2 regions of the Diaphorobacter sp. C33 genome follow, and region 2 is predicted to be linked to the other one. Evidence: riboswitches for the same ligand, from Rfam matches in the RefSeq annotation. Region 2 holds a riboswitch; the other holds the start of a gene.

Region 1 (4,126 bases), 440 kb from region 2:
TCGGCGAGGATCTCGCGCACCGTGCCGAAGGTGCCCGCCTGCGTGGAGCCCCCCGCGCCGTAGGTGACGGAGCAGAACTCGGGCCGGCGCGCATACAGCTGCTGTCGCACGGCGCGCAGTTTGTCGGCGCCCTCGGGCGTCTTGGGCGGGAAGAATTCAAAGCTGACCGGAAAGGCCGTGGAAAGGCTCATGCCTTCCTCCTTGCATGGATGAAGAACTCGCGGTTGCCGTCGCCCCCCTCGATGGGGCTATCGATCCAGGCCACCACGTGCAGCCCCAGCTCCGTGCAGCAGTCACGGATGCGCTGCTCCACCTGCGGATACAGCTGCGCATCGCGCACGATGCCGCCCTTGCCCACTTGGCCGGGTTGCAACTCAAACTGCGGCTTGACCAGCATCAACAGCTGGCCCCGCTCTTTCAACAGCGGCACCAGCGCAGGCAGCACCAGCGTGAGCGAGATGAAGGACAGGTCGCCGGTGACGAGATCGAACGCTGGCGTGATGTCCACGTCCTCGCACCCGGGACGGCGGCGGCGCTGCACGGGCAATGAGCCCTCGGCGCGCGCCTTGGCCTTGGCGGCGCGCTCGGCCTTGAAGCTCTCGATCTCATGCTCCTTGGCGTCGTCGCTGTCGTCGTACTCATCGTCCACCATGCCGCCGTTGCGCATCCAGGCGTAGGGGGCCTGGGGCTGGGTGTCGTTGTCTTCCGCGTCCTCGATGACTTCGGACAGCGCCACGTCGCAGGCGTCCTGCAACGCCTCGGGCGTGAGGGCCCGGGCATTCACGCCTTCCACGCAGACCACCCGCGGGTCGGCGCGCAGCCGCTCGTGCAACTGGCCGTGGCCCACGTCCACGCCAATCACCTGGGCAGCGCCATGTGCCAGCAGGCAGTCGGTGAAACCGCCGGTGCTCTGCCCCACGTCCAGGCAGCGCAGGCCAGCCACTTGCAGGCCCGTGGCCGCCAGTGCACCTTCAAGCTTGAGGCCGCCCCGCGAGAGGTACTTGGCCTCCGCAGCGTCCAGCAGCTGTACCTCGACCCCCGCGGGAATGTCGTCGCCGTTCTTGGCCACCTTCTGCCACGGCAGCGTGGGCGCCAGGCGCCACTGCACGCCGGCGGCAATCAACCGCTGGGCCTGCGACCGGGTGGCCGCGTAGCCGCCCTCCACCAGAAATACGTCCGCGCGCATCGCGCTGTCCTCTCATATCGATAGCTGGCAGCGCTTGCAGCGAGCCATTTTCAGCAGTATTTCATGCTGAAAACGACTACTGGCAAGCGCAAGCAGCTATGCTTTTTGACAATCAATAGCGGTAGGTGTCGGGCTTGTAGGGGCCCTGCTTCGGCACGCCGATGTAGGCGGCCTGCTCGTCGCTCAGCTCGGTCAGCATGGCGCCCACCTTCTTCAGGTGCAGGCGCGCCACCTTCTCGTCGAGGTGCTTGGGCAGCACGTAGACCTTGCCCACGTCGTAGCCCTCGGGGTGGGTGAACAACTCGATCTGCGCGATGGTCTGGTTGGCGAACGAGTTGGACATCACAAAGCTGGGGTGGCCCGTGCCGCAGCCCAGGTTCACCAGGCGGCCCTTGGCCAGCAGGATGATGCGCTTGCCGTCCGGGAAGATCACATGGTCCACCTGGGGCTTGATCTCTTCCCACTGGCAGTGCTCTTCCAGCTTGGCGACCTGGATCTCGTTGTCAAAGTGGCCGATGTTGCACACGATGGCCTGGTCCTTCATGGCCTTCATGTGCTCGAAGGTGATGACGTCGCGGTTGCCGGTGGTGGTCACGAAGATGTCGGCCTTGTCGGCGGCCCACTCCATGGTCACGACCTTGAAGCCTTCCATGGCAGCCTGCAGGGCGTTGATGGGGTCGATCTCGGTCACCCACACCTGGGCGCTGAGGGCGCGCAGCGCCTGGGCCGAGCCCTTGCCCACGTCGCCATAGCCCGCCACCACGGCCACCTTGCCGGCGATCATCACGTCGGTGGCACGCTTGATGCCGTCCACCAGCGACTCGCGGCAGCCGTACAGGTTGTCGAACTTGCTCTTGGTCACCGAATCGTTCACGTTGATCGCACGGAACAGTAGCGTGCCCTTGGCCGACATTTCCTTCAGGCTGTGCACGCCGGTGGTGGTCTCTTCGGTCACGCCGATGATCTGGGCGCTCTTGCGGCTGTACCAGGTGCTGTCCTCGGCCAGCTTGGCCTTGATGGCGGCGAACAGGATGCGCTCTTCCTCGCTGCCGGGGTGGGCCAGCACGGAAGCGTCCTTTTCAGCGCGCTTGCCCAGGTGCATCAGCAGCGTGGCGTCGCCGCCGTCGTCCAGGATCATGTTCGGGCCTTCGCCCTCGCTGCCCTTGGGACCGAAGTCGAAGATGCGGTGGGTGTAGTCCCAGTAGTCCACCAGGGTCTCGCCCTTGATGGCGAACACCGGCGTGCCGGTGGCGGCAATCGCGGCGGCGGCGTGGTCCTGGGTGGAGAAGATGTTGCACGAGGCCCAGCGCACGTCGGCGCCCAGGGCCTTGAGGGTCTCGATCAGCACGGCCGTCTGGATGGTCATGTGCAGCGAGCCTGTGATGCGCGCGCCCTTCAGGGGCTGCTTGGCCGCGAATTCCTCGCGGATGGCCATCAGGCCGGGCATTTCAGTTTCGGCGATGCGGATTTCCTTGCGGCCCCAGTCGGCCAGGGAGATATCGGCAATCGCGGAGTCGGCTGGGGACTTGAGAACAGCGCTCATGGTGGTTTCCTTCATGGAGATCTGAAAAAACCGCGCCTGGGGGATGGGACTCACCGCACCGCAAGGCGTGGGTGAGCGTCGTTGCTGGGTATGACTTCCGAGCCTCGCGCCCCGCCGTGCTGGGGACGCTGCAACGCTCCTCGGAAAGTGCAAGATTATACCGGTGCCCCCGCGCCACGCGCCGCGCCGTAGAATCCCCGCCCAATGCCAGGGCGCTCCCGCAGGGTGCGCCCGCCTCTTCTCGCACCGGCCGTCGCGCACCGCACGGCCCTCACCCAGAATCACTGTGTCGTACGCCCCAGAAACCCGGCGCCGCCGGACTTTTGCCATCATCTCCCACCCCGACGCCGGCAAGACCACGCTGACGGAAAAGCTGTTGCTGTTCTCCGGCGCCATCCAGATCGCCGGCGCCGTGAAGGGCCGCAAGGCCAGCCGCCACGCCACCTCCGACTGGATGGAGATCGAGAAGCAGCGCGGTATTTCGGTGGCATCGAGCGTGATGCAGATGAGCTACCGCAACCATGTGATCAACCTGCTGGACACACCGGGCCACAAGGACTTCTCGGAAGACACCTACCGCGTGCTCACGGCCGTCGATTCGGCGCTGATGGTGATCGACGCGGCCAACGGCGTGGAGGCGCAGACGCGCCGCCTGATCGAGGTCTGCCGCCAGCGCGACACGCCCATCATCACCTTCGTCAACAAGATGGACCGCGAGGTGCGCGACCCGCTCGACATCCTCGACGAGGTCGAGCGCGAGCTGGGCATGCCCTGCTGCCCCATCACCTGGCCCGTGGGCCAGGGCAAGAGCTTCGGCGGCATCATCAACCTGCGCACGCAAAGCATGACGGTCTTCCAGCCCGGCAGCGAAAAGCGCCCGCAGGACTTCGAGGTCATTCCGCTGGCCGATGCCGACAAGCTGCGCGCGCGCTTCGGTCAGGCCTTTGACGACGCACTGGAAAGCATGGAGCTGGCGCAAGGCGCCTCGGCGCCCTGGGACCATGAAGCCTTCCTGGCTGGCAAGCTCACACCGGTGTTCTTCGGCTCGGGCGTGAACAACTTCGGTGTGATGGAAGTGCTGGACGCGGTGGTGGACATGTCGCCCCCGCCCGGCCCGCGCAAGAGCTCGCTCGTCGTCAACAAGCAGACCGTCGAGAAAACCATCCTGCCCGAAGACGAAGGCTTTTCGGGCGTGGTGTTCAAGGTGCAGGCCAACATGGACGCCAACCACCGCGACCGCATCGCCTTCGTGCGCGTGGCCAGCGGCAAGTACACGCCCGGCATGAAGCTCAAGGTGCAGCGCACCGCCAAGGAGCTGCGCCCCACCAGCGTGGTCACCTTCATGAGCCAGCGCCGCGAGGCGGTGGAAGAGGCCTACGCCGGCGACATCATCGGCT
Region 2 (4,126 bases):
CACGTAGACCACGGGGCCCTGGTACTGCGGCGCGATCTTGACCGCCGTGTGCACGCGCGAGCAGGTGGCGCCGCCGATCAGCAATGGAATCTTCTTGATGCGGAAGTACTCGTCCTTGTCCATCTCGCCGGCCACGTACTGCATCTCTTCCAGGCTGGGCGTGATGAGGCCCGACAGGCCGATGATGTCCGCGCCTTCGGCCTTGGCACGCGCCAGGATTTCATGGCAGGGCACCATCACGCCCATGTTGATGACCTCGAAGTTGTTGCACTGCAGGACGACGGTCACGATGTTCTTGCCGATGTCATGCACGTCGCCCTTCACGGTGGCGATGACGATCTTGCCCTTGCTGGACACATCCAGGCCGGCGGCTTCCTGCTGGCGCTTTTCTTCCTCGATGTAAGGGATCAGGTGGGCCACGGCCTGCTTCATCACGCGGGCGCTCTTGACCACCTGCGGCAGGAACATCTTGCCCGCGCCGAACAGGTCGCCCACGATGTTCATGCCGTCCATCAGCGGACCTTCGATCACGTGCAGCGGGCGGCCGCCGCCTTGCACCACGATCTGCTGGTAGGCCTCCTCGGTGTCTTCGACGATGAAGTCGGTGATGCCGTGTACCAGCGCATGCGACAGGCGCTCACCCACGGTTTTCGGGTGCTCGGGCGTGCCGCGCCACTCCAGCTTCTTGCTGTCGTCCTTGGCGGCGCCCTTGGCGGCCTCGGCAATCTCCAGCAGGCGTTCGGCCGCGTCGGGGCGGCGGTTCAACACCACGTCTTCCACACGCTCGCGCAGCTCGGGGTCAAGATCGTCGTAAACGCCGACCATGCCCGCGTTGACGATGCCCATGTCCATGCCGGCCTTGATGGCGTGGTACAGGAACACGGTGTGGATCGCCTCGCGCACCGGCTCGTTGCCGCGGAAGCTGAACGACACGTTGGACACGCCGCCCGACACCTTGGCGCCCGGCAGATGCTGCTTGATCCAACGCACGGCCTCGATGAAGTCCACGGCGTAGTTGGCGTGCTCTTCGATGCCCGTGGCGATGGCGAAGATGTTGGGATCGAAGATGATGTCCTCGGGCGCCATGCCCACCTCGTCCACCAGGATGCGGTAGGCGCGCTCGCAGATCTCGGTCTTGCGCGCGAAGGTGTCGGCCTGGCCCTTCTCGTCGAAGGCCATGACCACGGCAGCCGCGCCGTAGCGGCGGATCAGCTTGGCCTGGCGCTTGAACTCCTCCACGCCCTCCTTCATGCTGATGGAGTTGACGATGCCCTTGCCCTGCAGGCAGCGCAGGCCGGCCTCGATGACCTCCCACTTGGAGCTGTCCACCATCACCGGCACCCGGGCGATGTCGGGCTCGGAGGCGATGAGGTTCAGGAAGCGCACCATCGCGGCCTTGCTGTCCAGCATGGCCTCGTCCATGTTCACGTCGATGATCTGCGCGCCGTTTTCCACCTGCTGGCGCGCCACCGACAGTGCCTGCTCGTACTGGTCATTCAGGATCATGCGCGCGAACGCCTTGGAGCCGGTGACGTTGGTGCGCTCGCCCACGTTGACGAACAAGCTCCCCTCGCCGATGAACACGGGCTCCAGCCCCGACAGGCGCATGGGCGGCACGGCGTGCGAAGGGACGGAAGATGCGGGGGCGGACGACGGCATGGGGCTCACCTGGATAACAAGAACAGATACATCAGGTGAGCGCCGTTGGTACACGCACGGCTGCATGCCGCGGTGGGCCCGAGCCTGACGCCGCCACGCGCGAGCCGCCTGTGCGGCCCCGGCCGGCGGGCGCTGCAGCGCTCCTCGGGAAAGCGTCGAATTCTACGCGGCCCACCTTTGGGGGGCAGGTATATGGATATACCCCCGCGTGCACTGTGAGCCCAGAACATGGCCCCTACACGGGCCGGTGGCTGTTTCAAGCAAAAACAGACCGCAAGCCAGACACAGCAAGCGTTAAAAGCTATCAAACAAGGAGCATCAGCCCTGCTCCCGTAACAGTCGCAGCTTGCGGTACAGCGTGCGCGTGCTGACCCCCAGGGCGCGCGCCAATTCGCGACGCGACGCGGCCCCACCCGCCAGCGCCGCGCGCAGGGCCTCGGATTCGATGTCACGCAGGGTGGCATGGTCGGGCTGCTGCGCAGCGCGGGCCGGCGCCGCCGCGGGCGCATCGAACGAGAGCGCGCGCTCGATCGTATGGGCGGTCACCACCGCGCCGTCGGTCAGCAGCGCGGCACGTTCCAGCACGTTGCGCAGCTCGCGTACGTTGCCGGGGAAGGGGTGCTGCGCCAGCCGGCGCAGCGCCGCGGGCGCAAGCACCAGGCCCCGCCCCCCGGCCACGCGCTGCAGGAGCGATTCCGCCAGCAGCGGAATGTCCTGCGGGCGTTCGCGCAGCGCGGGCAGCTGGATGGGAAAGGTGCTCAGGCGGTAGTACAGGTCCTGGCGAAACCGCCCCTCGCGCACCATGGCGCGCAGGTCGCGGTGGGTGGCCGCCACCAGGCGGATGTCCGCGCGGCGCAGCTCGGTGTGGCCCACGCGGCGGTAGGTGCCGCTTTCCAGCAAACGCAGCAGCTTGACCTGCATGGTGAGCGGGATGTCGCCCACCTCGTCCAGGAACAGCGTGCCGCCGTGCGCCGCCTCCACCAGGCCGGCGCGTGCGGCATGGGCGCCGGTGAAGGCGCCACGCTCGTGGCCGAACAGTTCGCTCTCGAACAGCGTCTCGGGCAGGCTGGCGCAGTCCACCACCACCAGCGGCCGCCCCGCGCGCGGGCTGGCCTCGTGCACGGCGCGCGCGGCCAGCTCCTTGCCCGTGCCCGACTCGCCCAGCAGCAGCACGCTGGCCTGCGACGGGCCCACGCGCGCGATCAGCTCCAGCACGGCCTGGAACGCGGGCGCGCGCCCGATCATGCCCGGCGCGCCCGGCTGCCCCTGGGCAATGCGCAGCGGCTCCATCTTCTCCAGAAAGTACTGGGGCTGGCCCGCCTCGTCGCGCAGCGGCACCAGTTCGATCTGCACGTATTCCTCGCCCGCCGGGGTGTGGTGCAGGTGCAGCACGCGCTCGCGCTGGCCACTGAAGAGCGAGCGCGCCAGCGGGCAGGTCTCGCCCGCCTGGTCGCACGGCACGGGCGAATGGTGCGAGACCGCATGGCAGGTGCGCCCCACCACCGGCGCGCCCTGGCCGAACTGGCGACGGTAGGCGCCGTTGGCGGCCACGATGCGGTAGCCGCGGTCGAACAGGATGTGCGGCTCGGGCAGCCCCTCCAGCCAGGAGGCGAGCAGCGCGGTCTGCGCCGCCTGCGCCGGGGTGGGAGAAAGATCAGGGATGTCGGCCATGGTGACATATGGTGTCACAAATGGCATGCATTGGCAGTGTTTTTGCCGTTCACCATGGCAGCGCTGACTCCTTGGGTGGATGTAAGCCTTTGTTCCACATGGAGATTTCGCACGCAGTGCCGCGCGGCCAGGCTGGCACGGCTCTTGAGTCAGGACAAGCAAGCGCGCGGCCCCTTGGCCGCGCCCATCGTGAAGGAACCGCCATGACTGCCCTCCCCGCCTCGTGCACCTGCGCTGCGCCCGACGCAGAACGCCGCACCCTGATCCACGCCACGGCCGCCGCCGGGGGCCTGGCCGCCGTCGGCGCGGCCGTGCCCCTGGTCAGCAGCCTGGCGCCCAGCGAGCGCGCGCGTTCCCTGGGCGCGGCCGTGGAGGTGGACATCGCCGGCCTGCCGCCGGGCGGCATGCTCACGGTGGAGTGGCGCGGCAAACCCGTCTGGATCGTGCGGCGCACGCCGGAGATGCTGCAGTCGCTGCAGGGGCTGGAGGCACAGTTGGCCGACCCCGCATCGGCCAAGGACCAGCAGCCCGACTACGCGCGCAATACCCACCGCTCCATCCAGCCGGAGGTCTTCGTGGCCATCGGCATCTGCACGCACCTGGGCTGCTCGCCCACGGCCGTGGCCCCGGGCGCGCCGCAGTCCGGCCTGGGCGCGGGCTGGCCCGGGGGCTTCTTCTGCCCCTGCCATGGCTCCACGTTCGACAACGCGGGGCGCGTGTACCGCAACAAGCCCGCACCGACGAACCTGGAGGTGCCGCCGCACCGCTTCCTGAGCGCCACGCGGCTGCTGATCGG

What was found. A riboswitch is a leader RNA that binds a small molecule or an ion and turns the genes downstream of it on or off. The one in region 2 is predicted to bind S-adenosylhomocysteine.
Region 1: it holds a riboswitch for S-adenosylhomocysteine, as region 2 does, so the genes downstream of both, ahcY (adenosylhomocysteinase) here and metH (methionine synthase) in region 2, are expected to answer to the same signal.

The regions. Positions count from the first base shown of each region.
Region 1 covers NZ_CP129980.1:3,564,267-3,568,392, reverse strand. Annotated here, with positions in the region: gene metF (methylenetetrahydrofolate reductase [NAD(P)H]) at 1-191, opposite strand, end outside; gene QY917_RS16835 (TlyA family RNA methyltransferase) at 188-1,186, opposite strand; gene ahcY (adenosylhomocysteinase) at 1,299-2,729, opposite strand; S-adenosyl-L-homocysteine riboswitch at 2,796-2,877, opposite strand; gene QY917_RS16825 (peptide chain release factor 3) at 3,016-4,126, shown strand, end outside.
Region 2 covers NZ_CP129980.1:3,122,623-3,126,748, reverse strand. Annotated here, with positions in the region: gene metH (methionine synthase) at 1-1,659, opposite strand, end outside; S-adenosyl-L-homocysteine riboswitch at 1,690-1,811, opposite strand; gene QY917_RS14615 (sigma-54-dependent Fis family transcriptional regulator) at 1,978-3,330, opposite strand; gene petA (ubiquinol-cytochrome c reductase iron-sulfur subunit) at 3,534-4,126, shown strand, end outside.